3 regions of the Alteromonas sp. ABV4_515 genome follow, and region 3 is predicted to be linked to each of the others. Evidence: predicted binding sites of a transcription regulator. Region 3 holds the regulator's gene; each other region holds the start of a gene.
The links. Region 3 encodes sigma-54, which starts transcription at its own class of promoters, with help from an activator protein. Its sites were predicted from a motif close to GTTGGCACGNNNNTNGNNT; they were not measured.
Positions count from the first base shown of each region.

Region 1: the regulator sigma-54 is predicted to act here: its motif matches at 3,036-3,054, upstream of ACXAGX_RS13775 (DUF1328 domain-containing protein).
Region 2: the regulator sigma-54 is predicted to act here: its motif matches at 3,958-3,976, upstream of ACXAGX_RS16920 (NarK family nitrate/nitrite MFS transporter).

Region 1 covers NZ_JBSWWZ010000005.1:355,807-363,874, forward strand. The annotation lists gene ACXAGX_RS13750 (hypothetical protein) at 1-132, shown strand, start outside; gene ACXAGX_RS13755 (CC0125/CC1285 family lipoprotein) at 138-707, shown strand; gene ACXAGX_RS13760 (type II secretion system protein) at 848-1,390, shown strand; gene ACXAGX_RS13765 (DUF2383 domain-containing protein) at 1,704-2,162, shown strand; gene yfbR (5'-deoxynucleotidase) at 2,195-2,839, opposite strand; gene ACXAGX_RS13775 (DUF1328 domain-containing protein) at 3,118-3,294, shown strand; gene ACXAGX_RS13780 (hypothetical protein) at 3,321-3,515, shown strand; gene ACXAGX_RS13785 (LysR substrate-binding domain-containing protein) at 3,642-4,547, opposite strand; gene ACXAGX_RS13790 (SGNH/GDSL hydrolase family protein) at 4,664-5,917, shown strand; gene ACXAGX_RS13795 (alkene reductase) at 5,953-7,071, shown strand; gene ACXAGX_RS13800 (DUF6942 family protein) at 7,087-7,659, opposite strand; gene ACXAGX_RS13805 (efflux RND transporter permease subunit) at 7,736-8,068, opposite strand, start outside.
Region 2 covers NZ_JBSWWZ010000007.1:118,652-126,719, reverse strand. The annotation lists gene ACXAGX_RS16930 (CmpA/NrtA family ABC transporter substrate-binding protein) at 1-153, opposite strand, end outside; gene ACXAGX_RS16925 (bifunctional protein-serine/threonine kinase/phosphatase) at 595-2,316, opposite strand; gene ACXAGX_RS16920 (NarK family nitrate/nitrite MFS transporter) at 2,346-3,812, opposite strand; gene ACXAGX_RS16915 (hypothetical protein) at 4,089-4,685, opposite strand; gene ACXAGX_RS16910 (putative manganese transporter) at 4,957-6,153, opposite strand; gene ACXAGX_RS16905 (hypothetical protein) at 6,279-6,617, shown strand; gene ACXAGX_RS16900 (class II fumarate hydratase) at 6,638-8,017, shown strand.
Region 3 covers NZ_JBSWWZ010000007.1:251,703-259,770, reverse strand. The annotation lists gene lptC (LPS export ABC transporter periplasmic protein LptC) at 1-128, shown strand, start outside; gene lptA (lipopolysaccharide transport periplasmic protein LptA) at 97-666, shown strand; gene lptB (LPS export ABC transporter ATP-binding protein) at 666-1,391, shown strand; gene ACXAGX_RS17535 (RNA polymerase factor sigma-54) at 1,482-2,960, shown strand; gene hpf (ribosome hibernation promoting factor) at 2,990-3,277, shown strand; gene ptsN (PTS IIA-like nitrogen regulatory protein PtsN) at 3,286-3,729, shown strand; gene rapZ (RNase adapter RapZ) at 3,775-4,620, shown strand; gene ACXAGX_RS17515 (HPr family phosphocarrier protein) at 4,620-4,892, shown strand; gene ACXAGX_RS17510 (substrate-binding periplasmic protein) at 4,922-5,686, shown strand; gene yiaA (inner membrane protein YiaA) at 5,696-6,148, opposite strand; gene ACXAGX_RS17500 (DUF2145 domain-containing protein) at 6,154-6,951, opposite strand; gene ACXAGX_RS17495 (hypothetical protein) at 6,951-7,289, opposite strand; gene ACXAGX_RS17490 (helix-turn-helix domain-containing protein) at 7,401-8,068, shown strand, end outside.

The sequences.
Region 1 (8,068 bases), on a different contig from region 3:
CGTCCAGAAACCTTGCTGGCGTGCTTTGGTGCCGGCGCTTACAAGGGCGCCACCACGGATAACCCACCTAGCCGCAAACGTCAGGCTATGATGACGTTCGCAAGGACAGCACTTTTCAATTTTTTAGGATAACAATAATGAGTTTTACCGCATCAGTGATAAAAAAAGGTATGTGCTATGTTTTACTGGGAGCGGGTTTAGTTGCCGCTACGGGTTGTAGCAGTGTATCGAGCCTTTCACCCACCCCTTATCAGGCAGCAAAGTCGGATAAGCAATACGGTTACTCATCAACGCAACTATCAGACAATGAATACCGTATTATGTTTCGGGCAACGGAAGTCACCGATGCGTCGCTAGTACAAGAATATTCACTTTATCGTGCGGCTGAAATTGCCAAGAAAAATAATTTTCAATACCTCACTATCGTTAAAACCGACATCGAGCGAAAAAATACCGTCGCCAAACGCATTGTTAAAGAAACGCCTGAAATTTCGCAAAATCCCATTTTGACAGACCCGCAATGCACAATGTCTGGCTGTAACGAGGTGGGACAAACAATGCCAAACCAGAGCGGTGAGCTGCGTGTGCAAACAGAAAACACTGAAGACGTTTACTACTCCATTCTCGTTCGCATGGCTGAGTCTCAAACAGCCTTGGGCAGCAAGTCTTTCGAAGTTGCAAAGCTGCTAGCCCATAAACCTATGTAAAAGCAGATTTTAAAAATTAGCGTAACATATTAAAGCAAATACTTATCCAAAGCCCGGCATAACCGTTCCGGGCTTTTTGCTATTGGTCTTCCGTCACCAGTGAACTATCCTGCCATTGTCTTTTACAACAAACTGTTACCATGATGAAAAATATAAATGACAACGCAGGCTTTACTCTAATCGAACTCGTAATTGTTATCGTCATCCTTGGCGTTTTGGCCGTTACCGCAGCCCCTCGCTTTATAGATTTATCTGACGATGCCAATGATTCTGTCACGCTGGCACAGATGGGCGCATTCAAATCAGGTGTCAATCTATTACATGCAAAATGGCAGATCCGTCGTCAGAGCAGTATTTCTATTTCTGGTCAAACAGTTGAATTTACCGATGATGGATGGCCGAAAGGTTCCACCGATGACAGTGCAGGCTGTGCTGAACTCTGGAGTGAGGTGTTTGCTGACGCAGAGCCTGTGACCGTGCTGAACAATTATACTGACACCTTATCGGCGGGATGGAACGCTTTTTACTATGGTGAAGTGTGCGGCTACATTAAAAGCCAGAGTGGTGGCGGTACGGTTTACCCCAGCAATACGCCACACTTTGCTTATTACATGACAGATTTTAGCGAACCAAGTGCAGGTTACACAGGTAGCCCGGGTGAAGTGAAGATATACAACCTTTAATTTTGGTCTGTAAAGTACGTAGCGTGGAGTAACACGCCCCTAAGTACAAAACCCTGACTGTAAAAATCTTACCGTAAAACTTGCGGCGTAGTGCAAACAAATCGGCCTTGCGCTGCGCCACGAATTTACCATTTTTTACATACTAGCCTGTAAAGATTTTCACTCCACACACACCAACGCTTTTGATAGCTTCATAAAGATGGCAATTATGCTGCTAAATCAACAGATTAATTAATGTTAATTCAACTTTACAATGGCCCATTTTGTGCAACTTATGATTGTATTTGGTTAATTATTACGTTAGGAGTTTACAGTGTCATCAGTCGCCATTCCCTCTGAAAAATTAGCTGACCTAATAAAGGTATTGCAGAGCGGGATCCGTTTTTATAAAGAAGGCATTAAAGCGGTTAAATGCGACGATACAAGAGAAATGTTTACACGTATTCTGACAGAAAAAGAGCAAGCTTGTGCTGAGTTACGCCGGCACTGCTCTGGTGTGAAAAATACAGGCTCCAACTTTATCGTTGACGCTAGAAATGTATACACTCGACTCATTAGCCGTGTGACTTCACATAGCGACCAGATGTTTACCGAGCAACTGGCATCTATGGAACGAAGAATACTGCATTATTTTGATGATGTGTTAAAAGAGCAACTGCCACAACATATCGCGCAGTTGCTTCGTAAAATCCGCACTCGGTTATTGCAGTGCTATGACGAGCTTCAGTTAATAAAGGCTACGCGAAAAAAGTTTATTCGCAATCAAGCTTAATTGATTCAATGCTGCCAGGCGATTAGCCCCGCTTACTCTTTAATATTGATGGTGTTTGCCCGTTCTACCCAATCTAAATCGCGGGTCTGTTCATCTAGCGTTCCCTTTGCATCTTCCAGGAATACCTGGCAAAAATAGTCGACACTTTTAAAAGTTTCACGGTACTTTCTTAATTGAATTTCCATTTCGTGCATTGCATTAGAAAACTCCGAGTTCGACTTCGATAATTCATAATCACACTTGAGATACGCGCACAAGACGTCTGCAGCTTTTGCCAGTGCCACATGAATATCTTCTTTGTCTTGTTCGATTAAAGGCTGATACCTTTCTCTAAGCGGTTCAGGTAAGGTTTGCAGAAGCATCGCTTCAAAACGTCGCTCTAGTTTCTTTATCGCTGCTGTCGTTTCCGGATCATGATATTTAACAGGGCTAGGAATATCGCTCATGCCGGCTATTTCACTGCCTTCATGGAAAATTGCCATACTCGCTACGCGATCTGGTTCTACAGCTTCGTTAAACACATCTTTCGCTATGGCGCCAAGCATATGGGCCACCACTGCCGCTTCATAGATGTGTGTAGAAAGCATCTCTTCTTGAAACTGTGCCATTAACGGCCATCGCTTCACGTTTCTTGCTCGCTGCATAAGGCCAATAAATGCTGAATGATGTTTTGTCATGATGCTCTACTTAAATGAATGCCATTGAATAAATGTATGTTGTTACAACTGCTAGTTTATCAAGCTCACCAAGTGATGCTAGTCGCATAAGGAATTGATGTGTAAAAAATGCAGATAAGTTGTAACTCTTTGCCAGCAGTTTTATGAACACGCTAGCAGGAACAAATTAACTATATGATAAATAATAACTTTTAACCTTGGCACAATACCAGCATCAATCAATACGAACTTAACGAAAGTTAAACGAACTTTACGAAGAGCAATATGAGGAAATTATTATGCTAGGTTGGGCAGTTACATTTTTCATTATCGCCATTATTGCAGCAGTTTTTGGCTTCGGTGGCATTGCTGGTGCAGCATCAGGCATTGCTCAATTTCTATTCTTTGTATTTGTCGCGCTGCTGGTGATTTCACTAATCGCCAATGCACTACGCGGTAAATCACCTAGAGTATAATTTAATTGGAACAAGGAGAAAGGACGATGAAATACTATAAGTTATTTTTGAAAGCGATGTTAGTAGCAGGTTTTGCATTTACTTTGGCCGCTTGTGGCGACGGTGAAGCAGAAAACGCAGGCGAAGAACTGGACGAAGTGATGACTGACGCTGGTAACGCTGTTGAAGACGCCTGTGAAGACGTGAAAGAAGGCGCTGACGCTAAAGATACCGATTGCTAATACCAATCGATACAATGAAACCAGGCTACATGCCTGGTTTTTTTGCGCCTGAATTAGTACATGAGCAACACATTAGATGCACTATGCGTAGCTAGAATTTTGTGCTCACAGTGTCGGCAAACAACACTAACAGACTTCCAGATGATGAAATAGAAAATCAATAAATGCACGAATTCGATTCGGTAACATTCCTCCCTGACCAACATACACGCCATAGATATCCTCGGTAGCGTTAGGTGTATAGTCTTCGAGAATGGGAATGAGTTTCCCTGCTTTTATATCCTCTTCCACCTGAAAATAAGCGAGCCTGCCGATACCAAGACCAGATAGCAAAAGATGTCGCAAAGCATCGCCATCACTCACTTTTACATTGCCTTGTGGAGCAATTAACACCTCCTTCCCAGCAACGATAAAAGGCCATTCTCGTGCTGCCCGCGCAAATGTGAAGTCCAGACAATTGTGAATTTTCAACTCTTTTGGCGTTGTAGGACAGCCTTTAGCATTCACGTAATGGGGTGAGCAAACTACAACCATTTTTGCTGTTCCAAGTTTCTTTGAAATGAGATTGGAGTCTGCTAACTTACCTGTTCTGATAGCAACATCGACACTTTCTTCAAGTACATTAATCACTTTATCTGATAGCTCCAGATGAAGGCTAATTTCAGGGTACGTGGCTAAAAACTGTGGAATTAGCGGCAAAATATATTTTTTACCAAAAGGTATATTGCAATTAACGCGTATTTTGCCTGATGGTTTTTTTTGCTGACCCACTAATCGCTCGGCATCATTTAATGCTGCAATGATTTCCATTCCTTGTTCGTAGAACACACACCCTTCACTTGTTAATGAAAGCTGTCTCGTTGAACGATTAAATAGTCTGGCTCCCAATCGTCGCTCTAACTTCGAGATCGTTTTGCTGATGGCGGAAGGCGTATTATCTAGAAAACGGGCTGCAGAAGAAAAACTGCCAAGTTCAACAACTTTTATAAAAGTTTCCAATTCCGCTGAACGGTTGGCATCATTTTTAGCCACTGTAATATTGCCCCTACCTTGTGAATTAAAGGCACAAATAATATTCCTTATTGATTATTTTTCAAACTTAAATTTTATTCGATACTTTCTGCATTCAAACCAACTGGAATGTATCAATGAGAAATATACTTTCATATCAATTAACTGCATCTGTCATCGCCGGACTTATTTTAAACCCAGTAATGGCGAATAGTTTCCACGATTCATTTACTACGTCGTGGACTTCCAGCCCGCAGGCTGTATGGAACGACGGTTTCATTTTCCCTACCAACATACCTAAATCAATTGAAGATCAAACGGTGAAACAAGCTATCAGGTTAAGTCTTGGTGGTGATTCTTTTAAAATCGAAATGTCGAATGCCTATGGAAAAACGCCGGTAAAATTAGGAAGCGTAACAGTTGGATTGTCTGAAAATGCTACAGATGTCTACACCGTTAAACAGCATATTTTAGTTACATTCGGCGGGTCTAAAGAAGCGATAATTCCTGCAGGAGCAACACTTCTGAGTGACGACATATCATTCGAATTACCGTCATTGGCAAATGTCGTGGTCTCTGCCTATCTACCAGAAAAGACAGCGCTGGAAACATTCCACTGGGATGGACGGCAGACTAATTATATCTTGCACGGTGACCAAACTCAGACATCCACTCTAAGTGCTAATCATATCGAAACAACTGCCCGTTTATTTGTCAGTAGTCTCTTTGTGAGTAAGAGATATGAGCGCGGTGCCATCGCTGTTATTGGAGATTCTATTACAGATGGTGCCACTGCTGGCCTCGACAACAACACACGCTGGACCGATTTTCTTGCAGAGCGACTGTGCAAACAAGGCATTGCAGTTTTCAATGCCGGAATATCCGGTGGACGATTGTTATCTGACGGGATGGGCAGCAGTGCTTTAGGTCGGTTAGATCGAGACGTATTATCGAAGCCTGGTGTTTCGAGCTTAATAGTCTTATTGGGTATTAATGATATTGCCTGGCCAGGTACACGCTTTGCGCCACATAGCGATAGACCAGACCTCGACAGATTAATAGAAGGGTATACCCAATTAGCTGAGCAGGCACAAAACCAGGGAATAAAAATCTTTGCCTCTACACTCCCTCCATTCGAAGGGGCATTGCCCAACACGCCTCTCGACAACTATTACAAAGAAGAAAAAAACGCGCTTCGCTTGGCTCTTAATGATTGGATCAAACGTGCTGATGTATTCGATGGTGTTATCGACATGGAAAAAATACTCCAATCACCAGAGCACCCAAACAGGTTGAATCCGAAGTTTGATTCTGGCGATCACCTCCACCCCAGTGTTGAAGGGAATAGAGCCATGGCTTATGGATTCGATACAGCAATCTTCTCAAAGTGAATAACTGCCTCAACCCAAATGGGAGCAAAAAACTAATGCTTTTTTCAAAATATCAATTAAATGAAAGAGAACTGACCAACCGCATCGTTATGCCACCCATGACAAGAGCAAGAGCTGCTAGCGGAAATGTTGCCACACCACTTATGGCTGAGTATTACGCGCAACGAGCGTCGGCGGGCCTGATCATTTCGGAAGGCACGCAAATAAGCCAACAAGGTCAGGGATATGCTTGGACCCCGGGCATTTTTACAAATGATCAAGTTGAAGGTTGGAAAGTTGTAACAGATGCGGTACATCAATCCGGTGGCGTGATATACGCGCAACTCTGGCATGTAGGCCGGGTATCTCATCGTTCTCTTCAACCAGGTAATTCCGCCCCCATTAGCTCTTCTGCTTTAATCGCAGAGGGGGTAAATGTGTTCATTGATCCTATGAATCATGGCCCAGATGAAGGAAGTGGTGAGATGGTTCAACATTCTGAACCCAGGGCAATGGAAATAGAAGACATCAAAAGGGTAATTGAAGAATTTAGACAGGCTGCGAGAAATGCAAGTTCAGCGGGTTTCGATGGCATTGAGCTGCATGGTGCGAACGGGTACTTAATTAATCAGTTTATCGATTCCGAAGCCAACTTGCGGCAAGACGCTTACGGCGGAAGTCTGAGTAACCGACTTAGGTTTTTAAGTGAGATAGTACAAGCTGTTAAAGAGGAAATACCTGCCCAGAAGATTGGCGTTCGTCTCTCCCCATTAACCACGCTTCAAGGTACGGTCGACAACACGCCAGAGTCTACCTATCTCGCTGTTGCCTCTCTACTGCAAGAATTAAAGGTGGGATATATTCATATTGCAGAAGCCGATTGGGAAGATGCGCCAAAGATGCCAGTTGCTTTTAAGGAAGCCATCCGCATAATATTTAAAGGAACGTTAATATATTCAGGACAATATGATTTGCTCAAAGCTCAGCAAGCCATTCAAAATAACTGGGCAGATTTGATTGGTTTTGGTCGTCCTTTTATCGCAAATCCCGATCTTCCCATGAAACTTGCAAAGGGCCTACCTTTGACAATTCCCAGCAAAGCACATTTTTTTGGTGGCAATCATATAGGCTACACAGATTACGAAACTGCCGCTTCAAGCACCAATATGCTTTGAAAAAGAAAACCACTATCACATGGTATCTTCCAGAGCCTGCAGCCAACTCCCCTGCTGTCGCATAGCGTTTTCGTCGAGCAGTTGGCTGCGTATCAGATAATTCAGAAAGCCGATTTTGTCGTTAGTAAGTTGCCGATAATCAAAATAGGGTGTAACGATGAGGTTTCGTTGTCGACAAACGGCAAAATCAGCGCTTACCCAGTTCATACGCTGTGTCAGATTAAGTTGGCCAGCATAGGTTTTTCCCATCACAATGTTTAGGTGTTGCGGATTAAACGCAGTGGGCGGTGCGAACCATAAGGCCGTATCGCCTTGGGCTGTGAGTAACTGTTCGTCTCGATACGTTTGCCATGTTGTTGCTTTTGAAATAGCCAAGCCTTTACACAAACTAAACATCCATTTTGCATAGACATTAAATACCTTTCGCCAACCGTTTCCACATTCTGCGTTAATACCATTAATAATATGAATATCGATAGGTGTAATGACGCCTGCTTCCCCGGCCAGGTCAAACGCGGGACGATTTGCCATATAAACTTGCACCGGCCCATGAACATTACCAACACCATCAGGTCCGCATATCTGCATTTAACACTCCAAAATAAAAAAGGCACACCGGAAAAGGTGTGCCTATTATTGCATAGCATTATTGTGGAGGTGTTAGCTATTCAGTCTTGGCGGATTTACGATTGCCAACGAAGCGATTGAGCAAAGCCGGCAATAAAGTTAAATCGGTGAACAAAGCAAACAGCATAGCCAGTGCGGTGAGCAGTCCGAAATACACGCTAGGCAGAAAATCGGAAAACCCGAAAAGTGAAAATCCCGTGGCAATGATCACTGAAGTGAACAGAATTGCTAACCCTGAATGTCCGAATGCAGACTCACTGCCCGCTGCAGCGGTCTTGCCATCAGACGATTTCATGCCCTGCAGATAACTGTGTAAAAAATGGATGGTATCGTCTACCGCTATGCCCATCGCAATAGCCGCTATGGTAAT
Region 2 (8,068 bases), 130 kb from region 3:
TTCCAAAGTGACATACAGACCTTCGTCTTCGAAAAAGCCTTTTTCGTATGCAATGGCAAGGGGTGCCATGTCGGTAAGCTTAATAAAACCAAATTTCAGTTCTTCTTTTTCGGGCCAGTCAATTTCTTCAGCTGCCTGCACTCCAGCACTCATCACACCAGAAACTGAAACCGCCAGCGCTAATGCACTCACGATACCTTTCAGCTTTTTCTTCACTCCATCAAACTTCTCATACTGATTCATTTTCGGGTTCCTTACAGCCAAAAAAAAAGCCCACCGCGATTCATCTGCTGATGAATCGCGGTGGGCTTCGTTGCCTTTTGAAACAGCTTCATTGCTATTTCATTTAATTAATTGTGTGTCTCTCTCAGACAAAATCTATTTAGCATCAACGATGCCAATTTTTTAACACCATTAAAATCAACAACTTAAAAAATCACTGAGGATGAGTCTTTCGCTTTTTGGAGCAAAGTAGTGCATTTATGCACAAATAACGTTCAAACCATCCATGCAGGGTGCATTGAAAATGCACAAATACGGTTCATCGCTGCACTTTAGCGACACAATGCAACCTTTTCACGACTTTTAGCGCAATTAATGACGAAACAAGGAAAGAACGAGTAAAGCCATCAAGATCACGCTTATTCCCTGCCAAACCAAGACAGGATTTCGCTCAATCAAAGGTTTTTGTTTTGTTTGGCGAGTTAATGAAACACCAGGGGTTTGCAAATCGCTTTCAAATTCAGAAAACGCTTCATAACGGTAGGCGGGGTTGGGTCGTAATGCTTTTTTAAGGCACTCGTCGAGCCAGATGGGGAGATCAGAACGATACCGGCTCAGCGGCACATAATCCCAGGCGTGGTAGTTAACTGGTATTGCACTATCACTGTTCATTTCACTGTAGGGAAGTTTCCCGGTAAGTAATTCGTAGCACACTACTGCGGTGGAGAACAGGTCGCTGCGGAAATCTGCTTCATTATGGATTAGGTATTCAGGTGCAATATAGTTCACCGATCCCAACGGCGTACCCTCCTGCAATTGCAGCCCGACTTCTTTGTGAGCAGCAACCAGCACCGTCCCAAAATCAATGAGTTTAATTTCGCCTGCGTCTGTCAGCATGACATTTTCAGGTTTAATATCCCGATGCACCATTTGTTGCCGCTGCATTGCCCGAAGCGCCTTTATCATTTGCAGGATAAGTCTTCGCACCTTGTCAAATGAGGGCTCTGGATTGTCGATAATCCACTGTCGTAACGTAGCCCCTTCCACATACTCACAGATGTGATACATAAATTTTGCTGATGCCGGACGGGGCACTATTTTCATGATATGCGGGTGATTTAACGTACTGCCCACCCACTCTTCTCGAAGAAAGCCATCGAGATAAACCGGATCGTCAGAAAAATAAGACGATGGCGTTTTCAAACAACGCAACTGCCCTGTGGCCTCTTCAACAACTTTATATAAGCTACTGCGGGTGCCATTAAACAGCATTTCGACAACACGATAACCCTCTAGCTTCATGCCATCCTCCAAGGCAGGTGGAATGGCAAGGGAATAAATTTTTTTACAGGCTTCTTCAAGGTTGAGTTTGGGAATAGCCACCACTTTCAACAGCAGACAACTCACATTGTCGTCACTGCCATTTTCTATGGCCCGTCGAGTTAGCGCTTCCGCTTTTTGCTCAAGATTACTTTCATCAGCATCTTTTAATATCTCTTTGAATTCCGCCGCAGTGATAAACCCGTGTAATCCGTCGGTACTCAACAGGAACACATCACCACCGCGCAACTCAAGAGACTGGTAGTCAATTTCTAACCGCGAATCTATACCCAATGCCCGGATGAGCGATCCGCCTTTGTTGCCCCCCAGGGTATGATCTTTCGTAATTTGCTCAAGATTGCCTGCGTCGCACCGATAGAGCCGACTATCACCGGCGTGAAAAACAAATGCGGTTGCAGATTTAAAGATAAGACCCGTGAAGGTAGTGACACACTGACTGCCCGAGCCAACAGAATAATCTACCTGGCTGTGGCACCAGCGATTAAGACTGGTAAGAATTTGGCCTGCGGCTTTTTTTACTGTCCAGCTGACAGGTGTTTGCCGATAGTCGCTGATAAAGCTGGTAACCGCCATTTGCGACGCTTCTTTTGCCCGGGAACAGGCTGAAACGCCATCCGCAATAACGGCAGTTACCCCTTTGTTAGTCAGTTCAGCGTCGGTGCCATGCCAGGCGGCGAACGCGTCCTGATTTTCGTCTTTTATTCCGGCGGTACTATGACCGCCCATCGCGACTTTAAGCACTGAACCCGACACGCACTGATTCCGTTTAATTTACTGTTAAATCAGGATACCTCAATCAGTTCAACGGTGCCGTCTTCTTTTACTTCCGTAATGGTACCGCTCGGCTCTTTCATAAATAATAATGCGACAAAACCAAGCACGGCGGTTCCGCTGATCACCAGAAAGAATGTAGATGTATCGACCATGGCATAAACTGTTAGATACGTTACCGCACCTACGTTCCCGTAGGCACCTGTCATACCGGCAATTTGGCCAGTAAGACGACGTTTAATCAGTGGCACAACCGCAAACACCGCACCTTCTCCTGACTGAACGAAGAACGAGCAAGCCATTACCGCCAGAACCGCCAGCCAGATGGGCCACGATGCATCAATCAGGCTCAGTGAGAAATAGCCTAGCGCCAGACCCGCAGTAAGAATCAAAAGCGTTTTCTTACGCCCAAACTTATCTGAAATTAAGCCACCACCAGGACGAGACATCAGGTTCATAAAGGCATAAAGCCCTGCCAGCAAACCAGCAACAGCCATGCTCAACTCAAAGGTTTCAGCAAAAAATGCTGGTAGCATGGAAACAACGGCCAGTTCAGAGCCAAAGGTTGCAAAATAAAGAATATTCAATACTGCCACCTGCTTGAATTCGTAGCGGTGTGCTTCAGGCACTGGCTTTTCAAACACCGGCTTATTCACTTTAAATGTCGAGTAAGCATCGAACAGGTAAAGCGCAGTTAATCCAGCATAGATGAGATTGCATGCGGTGTAACTAAGCAGTGGCAAACCACTTGGAGACAGTTTATACGCCAGCAATGCCAATATTAAATACATAGGCAGCTTCATCACCAACAGGAAGAAGAAGTCGCCTTTAGAGGTCACTTCCATACCGCCCAGGTTTTTCGGACGGAAGTAGGTTGAACCTTTTGGCGTATCAGAAACGTTTTTGTAGTAAATAACAGAAAACAGAATACACAATGCTCCGGTAATGCCTATGGCATATCGCCAGCCATCTTCACCACCAAAAAGTAATGCCAGGGTGGGTAAGGTGAATGCCGCTGCCGCTGAACCAAAGTTACCCCATCCGCCATAAATACCTTCAGCAGTACCCAACTCTTTTGGTGGGAACCATTCACTCACCATACGAATACCAATAACAAAGCCTGCACCAATAAAGCCAAGTGCAAAACGGGCTAATGCCATTTGGGTAAAGTTATCCGCCAGGGCGAAAGCAAAACAGGGAACAGAAGAAATAAGCAGCAGGGCTGAATAGACTTTTCTTGGGCCGAATTTATCAGTTAACGCACCGATAACCACTCGGGCGGGGATCGTGAGCGCAACGTTGAGGATCAACAGTGTTTTCCACTCCTGAATACTCATGCCCAGATCATTGACGATGACCTCCTTGAGCGGTGCCATATTGAACCACACGAGGAAGGTAATAAAGAACACCATCCAGGAAAGATGAAGTATCTTCATTTTTCCTGTGAACGAAAACAGATTGAATTTTTCGGCTGACATATGCGTTTTCCTGAGACAAAAAAAAACCCACAGCTATCCTCAAGGGACAGTTATGGGCTTCATTACCGGTGGTCAGTGAAATATCACTGACAATATAATTTATTATTATACAGTGGGCCGAGGCCTCACTCTTATGCCAGGATAAAAGCAAATCCTTTGCCAAGACAAAAAATCAAATTTAATCATAACCTTACTGAAAAAACTTGCGCGCAACCTGGAAAAAGAGGTTCTAAATGAGTGCAACCTCACCTTTTTAGTGCAGATTGGTTTGCAAACTTAGAGCATGCCCAGCAAATCTGATTGATAGCCTTTAATGGTTAGAATGCAGGTGTGGGCAATGCGTCCTTCATCCTTGCCAGAGAGTGCTAGTGCATTGACCCGCGAAAAAAGTAGCGACTTTTGATAGTCACAGTATCGCTGCAGCAGGTAGAAAAAACGGCTGCTCTTGTTCATTACCGGGCCGATGTAGTTATGTAAGCGTCTTTGCTCAACTTCATAGATTTCGCAGATAGTTTGACTGGCCAGCAATTTCCCCAAACAGACGATTTCAGAGCATTTTTGGTTACCGCATTCACCCACCCAAGGGCAGCAACCAGATAGATCCTGAATATCTGCTCGCAAACAATGCATAACGGGCAGCCCGTTGCCGCCACTGCCCCAGGACAATATATCTGTATCGGGACGGCCGTATACCGATATCGATGACAGAGACATTAGGAAACGATAATGATGTAGGAGTAATGTGCTAACGCGTTTTTTACTGTAAAACATTTTTTTCTGTTTGAGGAATTGCTTGAACTGATTTGCGGTGAATGAAGATGCATTGCTGATTCGTTCAGCGCTTACACTACCGTGCAGCATCACAAGGGTCATCGAATAATCCTGTAAAAAATGAGTTGGCTATTCTCCGCTGAATTTGCCCAATACTCTGAGAAGTGTGCCACAGGTGACTGCAGTGCCAGCGGACAAGAGCAGAAAAAACAGAGCGTCCATTTTTCACCTCCATATTTGAAGAAAAAAAGCTGCCCCAGGGAAAGGGGCAGAAACCAAGTGCGAGTTTCAAGATAGGTTCAAGTGCATAATAGATCTACATCACACCAATTGCAAATAATAATCATTATTATTTGCAATTGGTGTGAGCAACTCATTCAAACAGGAAGTAGTAGCCGTAGCCAACAATAAAGGCGGGCACCGCTGAATAAACCGTGGCGAGTAACGCCGCTTTGGGAGATAGGGCAATAGCAGGAAACAGCGCATCACCGTCGTTGCTTATCGCATTACCCAATTGAGCAGAAAAAGGCACTGCCCCTTGCAAATATAAGCTGGTCACCAAAATTTGTGGCCCGCATCCTGGTAAGAAGCCAATAAGGATTGCAGCACCTACGGTAATGGCGCCAGCAGAATCGAACAATCCAACCAGATCAATATTCAGAAAGTGCACCGTAAGCTCGAACATTAAAAAAGCCACAACTACCCAGGACAGTACAAACTGTGTATCAAGCGCAGCCTTCTTTTGCCAGGTTTCTGGAGGCTCTGGCGGCTCTTCTCCGGCAACCGATTGATAACCGGTTCCGCTATTACAAAATGACCACAGCAAGATAGCCGATGCGCCCAATACCGTACCAAGCAGGTTAATGGCTTCACCGGATATGCCGAAATGAATCCATGGCGCGATTTGCAGTGCCATACAAAGCGCAATAGCAAAAGTAGGCGCAATGCTCCAAAACCAGAATCGGGTAACTAAACGCACTATGCGTTTGTGGAATGGCGTGAGTTTGCGGCTCTGGCCTAGAGACTTAGACACGTTGATGACGTCTTCGTGCTTGCCTTTGTAATTGTGAAACTTCCTTACTACCAGCCCCGACAATGTACCCACTACGACACTGATTGCCATCACCAGAAGACCATCTGCGGGCGATTGTGCCAGCAGCAAGAATGCTGCATCGCCCATGGTGCTGGTGAGCACAGCAACCACAGCACCAAAGCTCACCGCCCCTTTCGTGTACTGAGTAACAACGACAATGGCGCCACCGCATCCCGGCAGTGCACCCAGTAAAGCGGCTCCGCCCACTTCCAACCATGGATGTTGCTGTAACCGGGAAAATACACTTTCCAGATTGAGTCTTTCTGACAAAAAGTAATACAACGCCATAGACACATATACGAATGCCGCAACCTGGTAAAAAGCATCGGATAAAACGGCCATCGTAATATTTCTGGTCGATGGAAGTGCAAGTAGCGTAAGCAATACAAACGGAAATATAAGCCGCTTGTTTCTCCACATAACGTGCTGCTGAATTCCCTGGCTCATCATTTGCCCACGTGAGGAAAGTGTTGTCATGTTAGATCCATGAATTACTGATTAAGAATTAACTCTAATTGCGACACAAACATAATGCAAATCATTCTCATTAAGATTTATGTGTGTATACTGAGTCTTCTTTTCAAAAATCGGAGGTAATGGCCTTGGGTAACCCGTGCAAATTCGATTTTCATCAGATAGCTGATGTAACCACCGTAGTTAAAACAGGTAGCCAACCTGATGAGCCTGAACATCTCACTACCTTTGTGACCTTGTGGCGGGAATATGCCGAGCTGCATCCCCAGACAAGAGTATTCAGTTATCTCAGGTGTGCAGACATTCTTCTACAAGTTTCCAGAGACCAAAAGCTGCCTCTGCATTGGCGTCAGCAATGTGCCAACGCTATCCATAAGCCGTTTTACCTTGCTTGCCGATTTGCAACTTCTTCATACCAACTCACACAAGTCAGGGCTTTTCAGGCCAGACTTTCTCTCACTAATTGATACCCGTTAAGGACATAAAGATGACAACGACAAGAGTAGAAAAAGACAGCATGGGTGAACTGCAAGTGCCCGAAAATGCGCTTTATGCCGCACAAACGCAGCGCGCAGTAAATAACTTCCCGGTAAGTGGGCAACGCATGCCCGAAGCGTTTATCAGAGCATTAATACTAGTGAAAAAAGCGGCCAGCCGGGCAAATCTCTCTTTGGGAGAGCTCGACGCAGAACGGGCAAATGCCATTTGTCGGGCCTGTGATGAACTCGTCGAAATGGAAGATCTAATGGGTCACTTCCCTGTTGATGTCTATCAAACTGGCTCAGGCACCAGCACCAACATGAATGCGAATGAAGTGATCAGTACGGTGGCCTCTTCACATTCCGTTGAAAAAGTGCACCCAAATGATCATGTCAATTATGGCCAAAGCAGTAATGATGTGATCCCAACGACGATTCATGTCAGTGCTGCCATCGCACTTCAGGAAGATGTTCTACCCTCTCTGCGTCATCTGGCAGCGACAATTGCAGAAAAAAGTCACCGCGTGAAAGACTACTGCAAAACTGGCAGAACACACCTTATGGACGCCATGCCTATTCGCATGGACCAAAGCTTGTCAGGATGGCAGGCTCAAATTGAGCAACAAATTAGCACTTTGGAATCGCTGCAACCGGCACTTCAAAGCTTAGCGCAAGGCGGTACTGCCGTTGGCACGGGCATTAACGCGCACCCTGATTTTGCATCTGCCTTCAATCAGGAGCTCTCAGCAATTACCGACATCAACTTTACGCCGGGCACCAACCTTTTCGCCCTTATAGCGTCGCAAGATACAGCGGTATCGGTGTCAGGAGCACTTAAGTCTACCGCAGTCAGCCTTATGAAAATAGCCAATGATCTGCGTTGGATGAACTCGGGTCCGTTGGCAGGTTTAGGTGAAGTTGCCCTACCGGCTTTACAACCAGGCTCTTCAATTATGCCCGGAAAAGTAAATCCGGTAATTCCGGAGTCCGTAGCTATGGCCGCTGCTCAGGTTATCGGTAACGACACTGCCATCACCATTGGTGGTCAATCTGGTAACTTCGAACTTAACGTCATGCTTCCACTGATTGCGCATAACTTGCTGAACAGCCTCACGCTTATTGCAAACTCTGCAAAAATCCTCGCCGATAACGCCATTGCCGGATTTACCGTGAACCAGGAAAACCTCGAAGCTTCACTGGATCGTAATCCAATTCTGGTAACTGCACTCAACCCGGTTATCGGCTATAACGCAGCGGCTGAAATTGCCAAGAAAGCCTATAAAGAGGGCCGCCCAGTTGTGGATGTCGCAGAAGAGATGACAGACATTTCGCGGGAAGAGCTTAAGAAACTCCTCGACCCACGTAAATTAACCGGTACTACGGTTTAATACGCGTTATTAAAGCCGCAATTATCAGCAACGCCAGGCCCCTACCCTGGC
Region 3 (8,068 bases):
CCGATCAACCTGTTGATATCCGCGGTGTTCAGACCATCATCAAAAGCAATGGTTTTAATGCAAACCTGCGTACCCAACAATATGAGTTGATAGATCATGTTCAAACGATTTATTCCCCTGGCAGCTAGCCTGATAACAACGATCTCTGTTGCTGTAATGCCCACAGTAGCCTTGGCCGACAACACAGATTTCGACAAGCCAATTAAAGTTGATGCGAAGTCGCAGTTCATTGACGGCAAGAAGAAAACATCTACCTTTAAAGAAGACGTGAAGATTACCCAGGGTTCGTTGGTGATCACCGCCGATGAAGTTCAGGTTATTGCCAGCGATGGTGACGGCAAAGAAGTGTTTGTGGCCTATGGCGAACCGGCCAGCTATTCACAAACCATGGACGATGGTGCACAGGTAAAAGCCAGCGCCAATGAAATTCGTTACGAAGTTGCCAAAAAGCTCATTTCCCTGCAAGGTCAGGCACAAATTCAGCAAGATAGCAGCATGGTTCAAGGCGATAGCATTCGTTATGACATGGGCAAAGAGCAGCTTCTTGCCACGGGCGGTGACAGCTCAAGCAGTGGTCGTGTTACCACGGTATTTCAGCCAGAAACTGTAAAAGGGCTGTCTGAAGACGAAAAGAAAAGCGATGACAACGAAGGTGACAATCAGTAATGGCCACCTTAACCGCGAGCCATTTGGCTAAGTCGTACAAATCTCGTCAGGTTGTGCGCGATGTAAGCCTTTCTGTGTCTACCGGCCAAATTGTGGGTTTGTTGGGCCCTAATGGTGCTGGAAAAACCACCACGTTCTACATGATTGTGGGGTTGGTGCCGCTGGATAAAGGCAAAATTAATATCGACGACAATGAGCTAACGCATGAACCGATGCACGAGCGTGCACGTCGCGGCATTGGCTATCTGCCGCAGGAAGCATCGATATTCAGAAAGCTCACGGTACATGAAAATATCATGGCTATTTTGCAAACCCGTAAGGATCTAAAAAGCCATCAGCGTGAAGAAGAAGCCGACGCGCTACTTGATGAATTTAATATTAACCATATACGTAATAGTACAGGTATGAGTTTGTCGGGTGGTGAACGCCGCCGGGTTGAGATTGCCAGAGCCTTAGCAGCTAATCCGCAATTTATTTTGCTTGATGAACCCTTTGCCGGAGTTGATCCAATTTCGGTTAATGATATAAAGAAGATCATTCAACATTTAAGAGACAGAGGTATAGGCATCCTGATTACCGATCACAACGTAAGGGAAACCCTTGATGTTTGTGAAGAAGCCTATATCGTCAGTCATGGAGAACTGATTGCTCAGGGCACCGCAGAACAGGTATTAAGTAATCAAAAAGTTCGAGATGTATACCTAGGTGAGCAATTCAGGCTATAGTTAAGTTATCGGGCATAACAAACCGCAATTTAAGAATAATAAATCGCCGCTTTAGCCAGATACTTTTTTCAGAGTTAATATAAGACGTAGATGAAACCATCTTTACAGCTAAAATTTAGTCAACAACTGACAATGACGCCGCAACTTCAGCAGGCGATCAAACTATTGCAATTGTCGACGCTGGATTTACAACAGGAAATTCAGGAAGCACTGGATTCTAATCCGCTACTGGAAGTGGACGACAGTTCAGACAACGATGTTGTTGAGAAGAATAATCTCGATAACGACGACAGCATGCCTGAATCTGCGTCAGCCTCGGAAAGCATGGACACCGGCGAAGCGCTGGAAAAAAATGACCTGCCCGATGAACTCCCTCTCGACAGCACCTGGGACGAATACATTTCTGCGTCTTCTGCGCCTGCCCCCGGCCCTGCCGGCGGTGATGACGAGCAAATCTTCCAAGGTGAAACCACCGAAAATATTCAAGACCATCTGCTTTGGCAGATGCGCTTAACGCCGTTCTCAGACATCGATCGCGCTATCGCGCTGGCCATCATCGACTCGATTGATGAATCGGGTTACCTCACTGTTACCGTGGAAGACATTCTGCAAAGCGTGAACAGTGAAGACATGGAAGAACCGGTAGAAGAAGATGAAGTGGAATGCGTACTCAAGCGCATCCAGTTGTTCGACCCAATCGGTTCTGGCTCGCGTACACCACAAGAGTGTTTACTGGTGCAATTAACGCAATACGCCCCCGATACCCCTTGGCTGGAAGAAGCCAGATTGCTGTTAAGAGAACACGCCGATTTACTTGGCAGCAAAGATTACCGAACGCTGATGCGAAAAACGCGCCTGAAAGAAGACCAGCTTCGTGAAGCTATGCGTCTACTGCAAACGCTGAATCCGCGTCCGGGTAGTGCACTTATCACTAAGGAACCAGAATACGTTATTCCAGACGTTTCTGTGGCGAAGAAAAACGGCCGTTGGGTAGTAGAACTCAATCCAGACAGCCTGCCGAAGTTAAGTGTTAACCAACAATACGCCGCTATGAGCCGTAAGGCCCGCAACAGCAGCGATTCACAATTTATTCGCTCTCATATGCAGGAAGCGAAATGGTTTATCAAGAGCCTTGAAAGCCGTAATGACACCCTGCTTAAAGTAGCGAATTGCATTGTTCAGCAACAAATGGGCTTTTTTGAGCATGGCCCTGAAATGATGAAACCAATGGTGCTGAACGATGTCGCAGAAATGGTAGATATGCATGAATCAACCATTTCCCGGGTTACCACCCAGAAGTACATGCATACGCCTCGAGGCATTTTTGAGTTGAAGTACTTCTTCTCAAGCCACGTGGCCACAGAATCCGGTGGTGAGTGTTCATCCACAGCGATTCGCGCACTGATTAAAAAGCTGGTTGCTGCTGAAAAGCCAAGCAAACCGCTGAGCGACAGCAAGATTGCTTCGTTGTTGGCCGATCAAGGCATCATGGTTGCCCGGCGAACAATAGCAAAGTACCGGGAGTCCCTATCGATCCCGCCGTCTAACCAACGCAAAAGCCTCATTTAATGGGCTGCTCAAAATAAGGAAGACGAAATATGCAAATAAACCTTACTGGTCATCATGTTGAGATCACAGATTCTTTGCGTACCTATGTCGATACGAAATTCAGTAAACTAGAACGTCACTTCGACCACATATCGAATGTGCACGTAATTTTGAATGTCGAAAAACTTAATCAGAAAGCAGAAGCAACGGTTTTCCTCAGTGGCGCAGAGGTCTTTGCCTCTTCCGAAAATCAAGACATGTACGCAGCTATCGACAGTATGGTAGATAAGCTCGACCGGCAGGTTCTGAAACACAAGGAAAAGCTTAAAAAGCATTAATTGAATTCATGGATATACAAGCCATAGTTAGCCTGGATCGCACTGAATGTGCGGTCCAGTGCAATAGTAAAAAGCGCATCCTCGAAATCATCAGTGGGATTGCCGCTAAAAACAACGCAGATATCGATGAAGCCACGGTGTTAAGTGCCTTGATGGCACGTGAACGCATGGGCAGCACAGGGATTGGTAATGGTATAGCGCTTCCTCATGGTCGCCTTGCCGGTCTCGAAAAAGTGATTGCCATTGTCGTAACCACTACGCCAGCCATTAATTTCGATGCCATAGACAATAAACCCGTCGATATTTTCTTCACCCTTCTGGTACCGCAGGAACAAACTGACGGTCACCTGCAAACGCTCGCCATGGTTGCTGGCAAGCTTAGCGATAAAGAGACAATAAAAAGTATCCGAAAAGCTGATACAAGTGATGATATTATTCGCGCATTACAGTAAGTTATTGTAAACGCCTGCGTTAACACGGTATTTCAGGAGAAAAACGTGAAGCTCATTATCATCAGTGGTCGTTCCGGTTCAGGGAAATCCGTCGCATTACGGGCGCTGGAAGACCTCGGTTACTATTGCGTAGATAACATCCCGGTTAATCTACTCCCTGCACTCACCCATACCGTCGCCGACGAGTACGAGCAGGTTGCAGTGAGCATTGATGTTCGTAACCTGCCTAAAGATCCTGCCGAACTGGTAGAAATTCTCGACTACTTGCCAGAATCCTGGACCGTGACCATTGTGTATATCGATGCGGGCGATGACATGCTGCTGAAACGCTTCAGTGAAACCCGTCGTTTGCACCCGTTGGCACGTTTGAATAAATCGTTGTCGGATGCCATTCAAACAGAAAAAGAGCTGCTGGCTCCCATTGCTGAGCGTGCCGATTTAAATATTGATACCGACTCACTCAGTATTCACCAGCTCGCAGAACTCATCCGTGAGCGTATTCTTGGAAAAAAAAGCTCCCGACTCGTACTGGTGTTCGAATCGTTTGGCTTTAAACACGGTATTCCAAAAGATGCTGATTACGTGTTTGATGCCCGCTTCCTTCCCAATCCACACTGGGAGCCAGACTTAAAACATCTTACTGGCCTTGATGCGCCTGTGCAGGTATTCTTAAGCTCTCAGCCCATCGTGACGAAGTTTATCTGGCAAATCCAGAACCTAATCACTACCTGGTTGCCTCACCTCGAGCGCAATAATCGCAGTTATGTTACCGTTGCCATTGGCTGTACCGGTGGTCAGCATCGTTCTGTTTACGTAGCAGAATCGCTGGCAAAGAATTTCCGTGAAAACCACCCTGATGTACAAATCAGGCACCGTGAGCAAAGTAAGTAATGCGTGTAGAGAAATCACTGACAATTGTAAACAAACTCGGTTTGCATGCCCGAGCGGCAACCCAATTGGTTCAGTTGGCCAATCAGTTTGATGCTGAAGTCACCTTGCACAAAGGTGACAAACAGGCCAATGCCAATAGCGTGTTGGGATTAATGATGATGGAAAGCCACCAGGGCGAACAGGTAGTCGTGGTGTCTGAAGGGCCTGATGCGGAAGCAGCAATGGATGCTGTAGAAGCGCTAATTGCCGGTAGGTTTAACGAAGACGAGTGATCGCACACTCACAACAAATGGAATTGAACGTGTCTGTTAGAAGTGTTACCCAGCTGCTGTTCAGCATGCTGGCCATATTAGTTTGTACTCCCCAAATCAATGCCGCTGAAGACTATGCCCCTACTCTGGGGATTAGTGCGGCACATTGGCCGCCTTATATTTACCACCAGAATGATGTGCTTACCGGCGAAGATTACGAACTGTTAAAACAGATACTCGCCCACATGCACTACGACTTACAAAGCTATCCGCTCCCTGAAAGACGGGTTGGTGAACAAATTGCCCGGGGTGGCATTGATATCGTAGTCGGCGCCGCGCGTAACGAAGACAGACAACGTAATAACCTGTTCTCGATACCGTATCGCGCTGAGTTTATCGGCTTCGCGTATATTCCCGAGCGCGCAGGCGAGTTTGCGGGAAAAACACTGTTTCAACTGTTAAGCGAAGGGCGCACGCTGGCACTCAATACCAGCGGCTGGTATGGCAGTGAGTTTGAAGAGAAAATCGCTTCACGCTTTCCCAATCAGCTTATCCATTTGGAAAATGTAAAGCGAAGACTGGCTTTTCTTAAGCGTGAACGTGTGGATTTGATTCTGGATGACACGGCAGTATTACAGTTTACCGCCGACTCAAATGATATTGCATTAACGCTAGGTAACGAGATTATCCAAAAGCAAAACGTGCATTTCATGTTCAGTAAATACAGCGTGTCACCCGAGTTTGTCAGCCAGTTCAATGAGATGCTGCAGAGTTACCTTAAAGAACGGCCCGGTCTTGCTGCCGTAACACCTTGAACTCGGTGTTTAAAGTGATTCGGGTACGGAAGGTTCAGTTGTAAGGAGAGCTTTGGATTCTGTCAGTTGGTCATCTGCTTGCTGATTATCACGAACATTCTTTTGTACAGTGATTGCGGCAAACAAACTTAGCACAAATGCCATGCCGTAGAACCCTTTCTCACTTAGCAGTAAGTTAGCATTTACCAACCCTATAACTAAAAAAGCTATTGCGCTGGCCAGTCCTGCCCAGCAAATTATCAGATAAATCCGGGTAGTCTGGATCCCTTCCATTTTATCCCTTACTGTTTTCTGTACCGACACTGCCGAAAACAGTCCGAACAGGAATACGGCGAAGTAGTACCCTTTTTCATTCAGTAGCATGTCTGCATTGAGCAGGCCAATGATATAAGCGGCAACACCGGTGATCAAAGCAACCACAGAGGCCAAGTAAAATGCTTTTGAAGGTTTTTGTACTGACATAGTCATTACTCCTGAATAGTGTTGTTGGCGTAAAGAATCGTCTGATCCTGCACCAGCTGGTTTTGCTGAAGATAACGATTAATTGTGGTGAAGGTTGCCGTTTCCACATCGCCATCGTGATCGCTCAGCGACACGCCGCTGCTGAAAATGCTGCCAAGACGAAGTTTGGCTTTACTGACTTTCACTGGCTGCGCCTCATACCAGGCGCGAGTGTTCACTTTAAGACGAGCCATATCCGTGGTGCCGTAAATCGCCGCATTGACGATGTCCAGCGTGTACTCGGTACAGTTCTGTCGACCTTCAGTAAACGGGTTCGCCACTACCGAGTAGCGTGGTTCGTGCAGTTTTTTGTCATCGCCGCTGGCGAACACTTCAAGCAGCTTTTCCTGCATGGCTAGTGTAGGAATCACGATACCCGCTTTCAGCTCACTGGCTCCCCAGAAGAAATCCACTGGATAATCGGTTTTCAGCATACTGGTACCGGGTTTATCCGCCAGTTGATACAGATTGTGGATAGCATAGCCCTTCTCCACGCTTCCATCGTCCATGGTAATGTCGGAATAGACGGCGATGGCGGTGTGCGTAAACGCGATCCCCTGCGGCAGTGAGTCAGGATTCCGCCCCACCCGTGCAATAATGGCGACGTAAGCGCCGTGATCAGCCAGGTATTGCTCGGTTTGTTTCGCGAAATGAACTATGTCTTCTGCCGCAAACTTTCGTGGCGATTCTTCCTGGCTGCCGGCAAACACCGGCTGCGTGAAAGCGAAAGCCGCTAAAGCGGCGAGAGTAATAAGGCGCTTCATTAGTCTTCCACCTTATTAATGACAGTCTGGTTCACAACAACAGCGGGGGCAGGGTCAGCGGTAATCACTTTGTGAGTAATTTCCAGTTTAACGGGTTTAGCTTCCATTGAGCGGTGTGCGCTTTGTGCTGATTCGTGAACTGAAACTACCGCACCGACACTCAACACCACGGGTGCCACAGCAACTGCACTGGCAACAGAAGCGACAGTACCAGCACTACCGGCACTCGCCAGCACACTGTGTTTACTGGCTTGCCCACTATGATCTACAGAATCATCTGCCATCACGTTAGTGCTAAAGGCGATAAAGATTACTGCAGCAATCAATCCATGTTTCATGTTGTCTCTCCGGTTAGTTGATGAATCTACACTAGCCGTAAGATGTAGATTAATAAACCACAACAATTGATGTAGACTATTTTGACACCACAAGTATCGAATTCTAATACCATGCAGCAAATTAAGCAGATAGTGAGCACCCTTAAACGGTGCTTGAAAGAACGCGGAATGACCTATCGAACCTTGGCCGACAAACTGACTTTGAGTGAAGCCAGCGTTAAACGGTGTTTTGCCCAAGAGTCATTTACTCTGGAGCGACTGGCGCAAATATGTAATGCCATGGACATGACCCTCACCGAGCTTTTTCAAGTTGCCGAGCGCCAACAACCCAGACTGTCACAGCTTTCAGCCGAACAGGAAATGGAGTTGCTAGCCAATCCCAAATTACTGCTAGCTGCCGTGCTGGTGCGTGATGGCTGGCTGTACGAAGACATTATTGCTCATTACGATATTGAAGCGCTGGAATGTATACGACTGCTGGCCAAGCTAGACAAACTCAGACTCATTGAGTTACTGCCCGGCAATCGATATCGCCTGCGTATTGGGCAGGACTTCCGATGGATCCCAGGAGGACCACTAGAACAGTTTATGGAGAAAGAGGTCATGGTGAAATTCATGGCCCCGAAGCGTGGTGAGCCCTGGCTGTTTCGACTTTATCTGCGTGGTCGCTATTCGCAAGAATCCATCCGGATATTAGAAAAGCGATTACAGCAACTATCCCGCGAGGCTGCTGAGTTAAACGATGCCGATTCCACACTGCCTATCGCTGAGCGACAGCA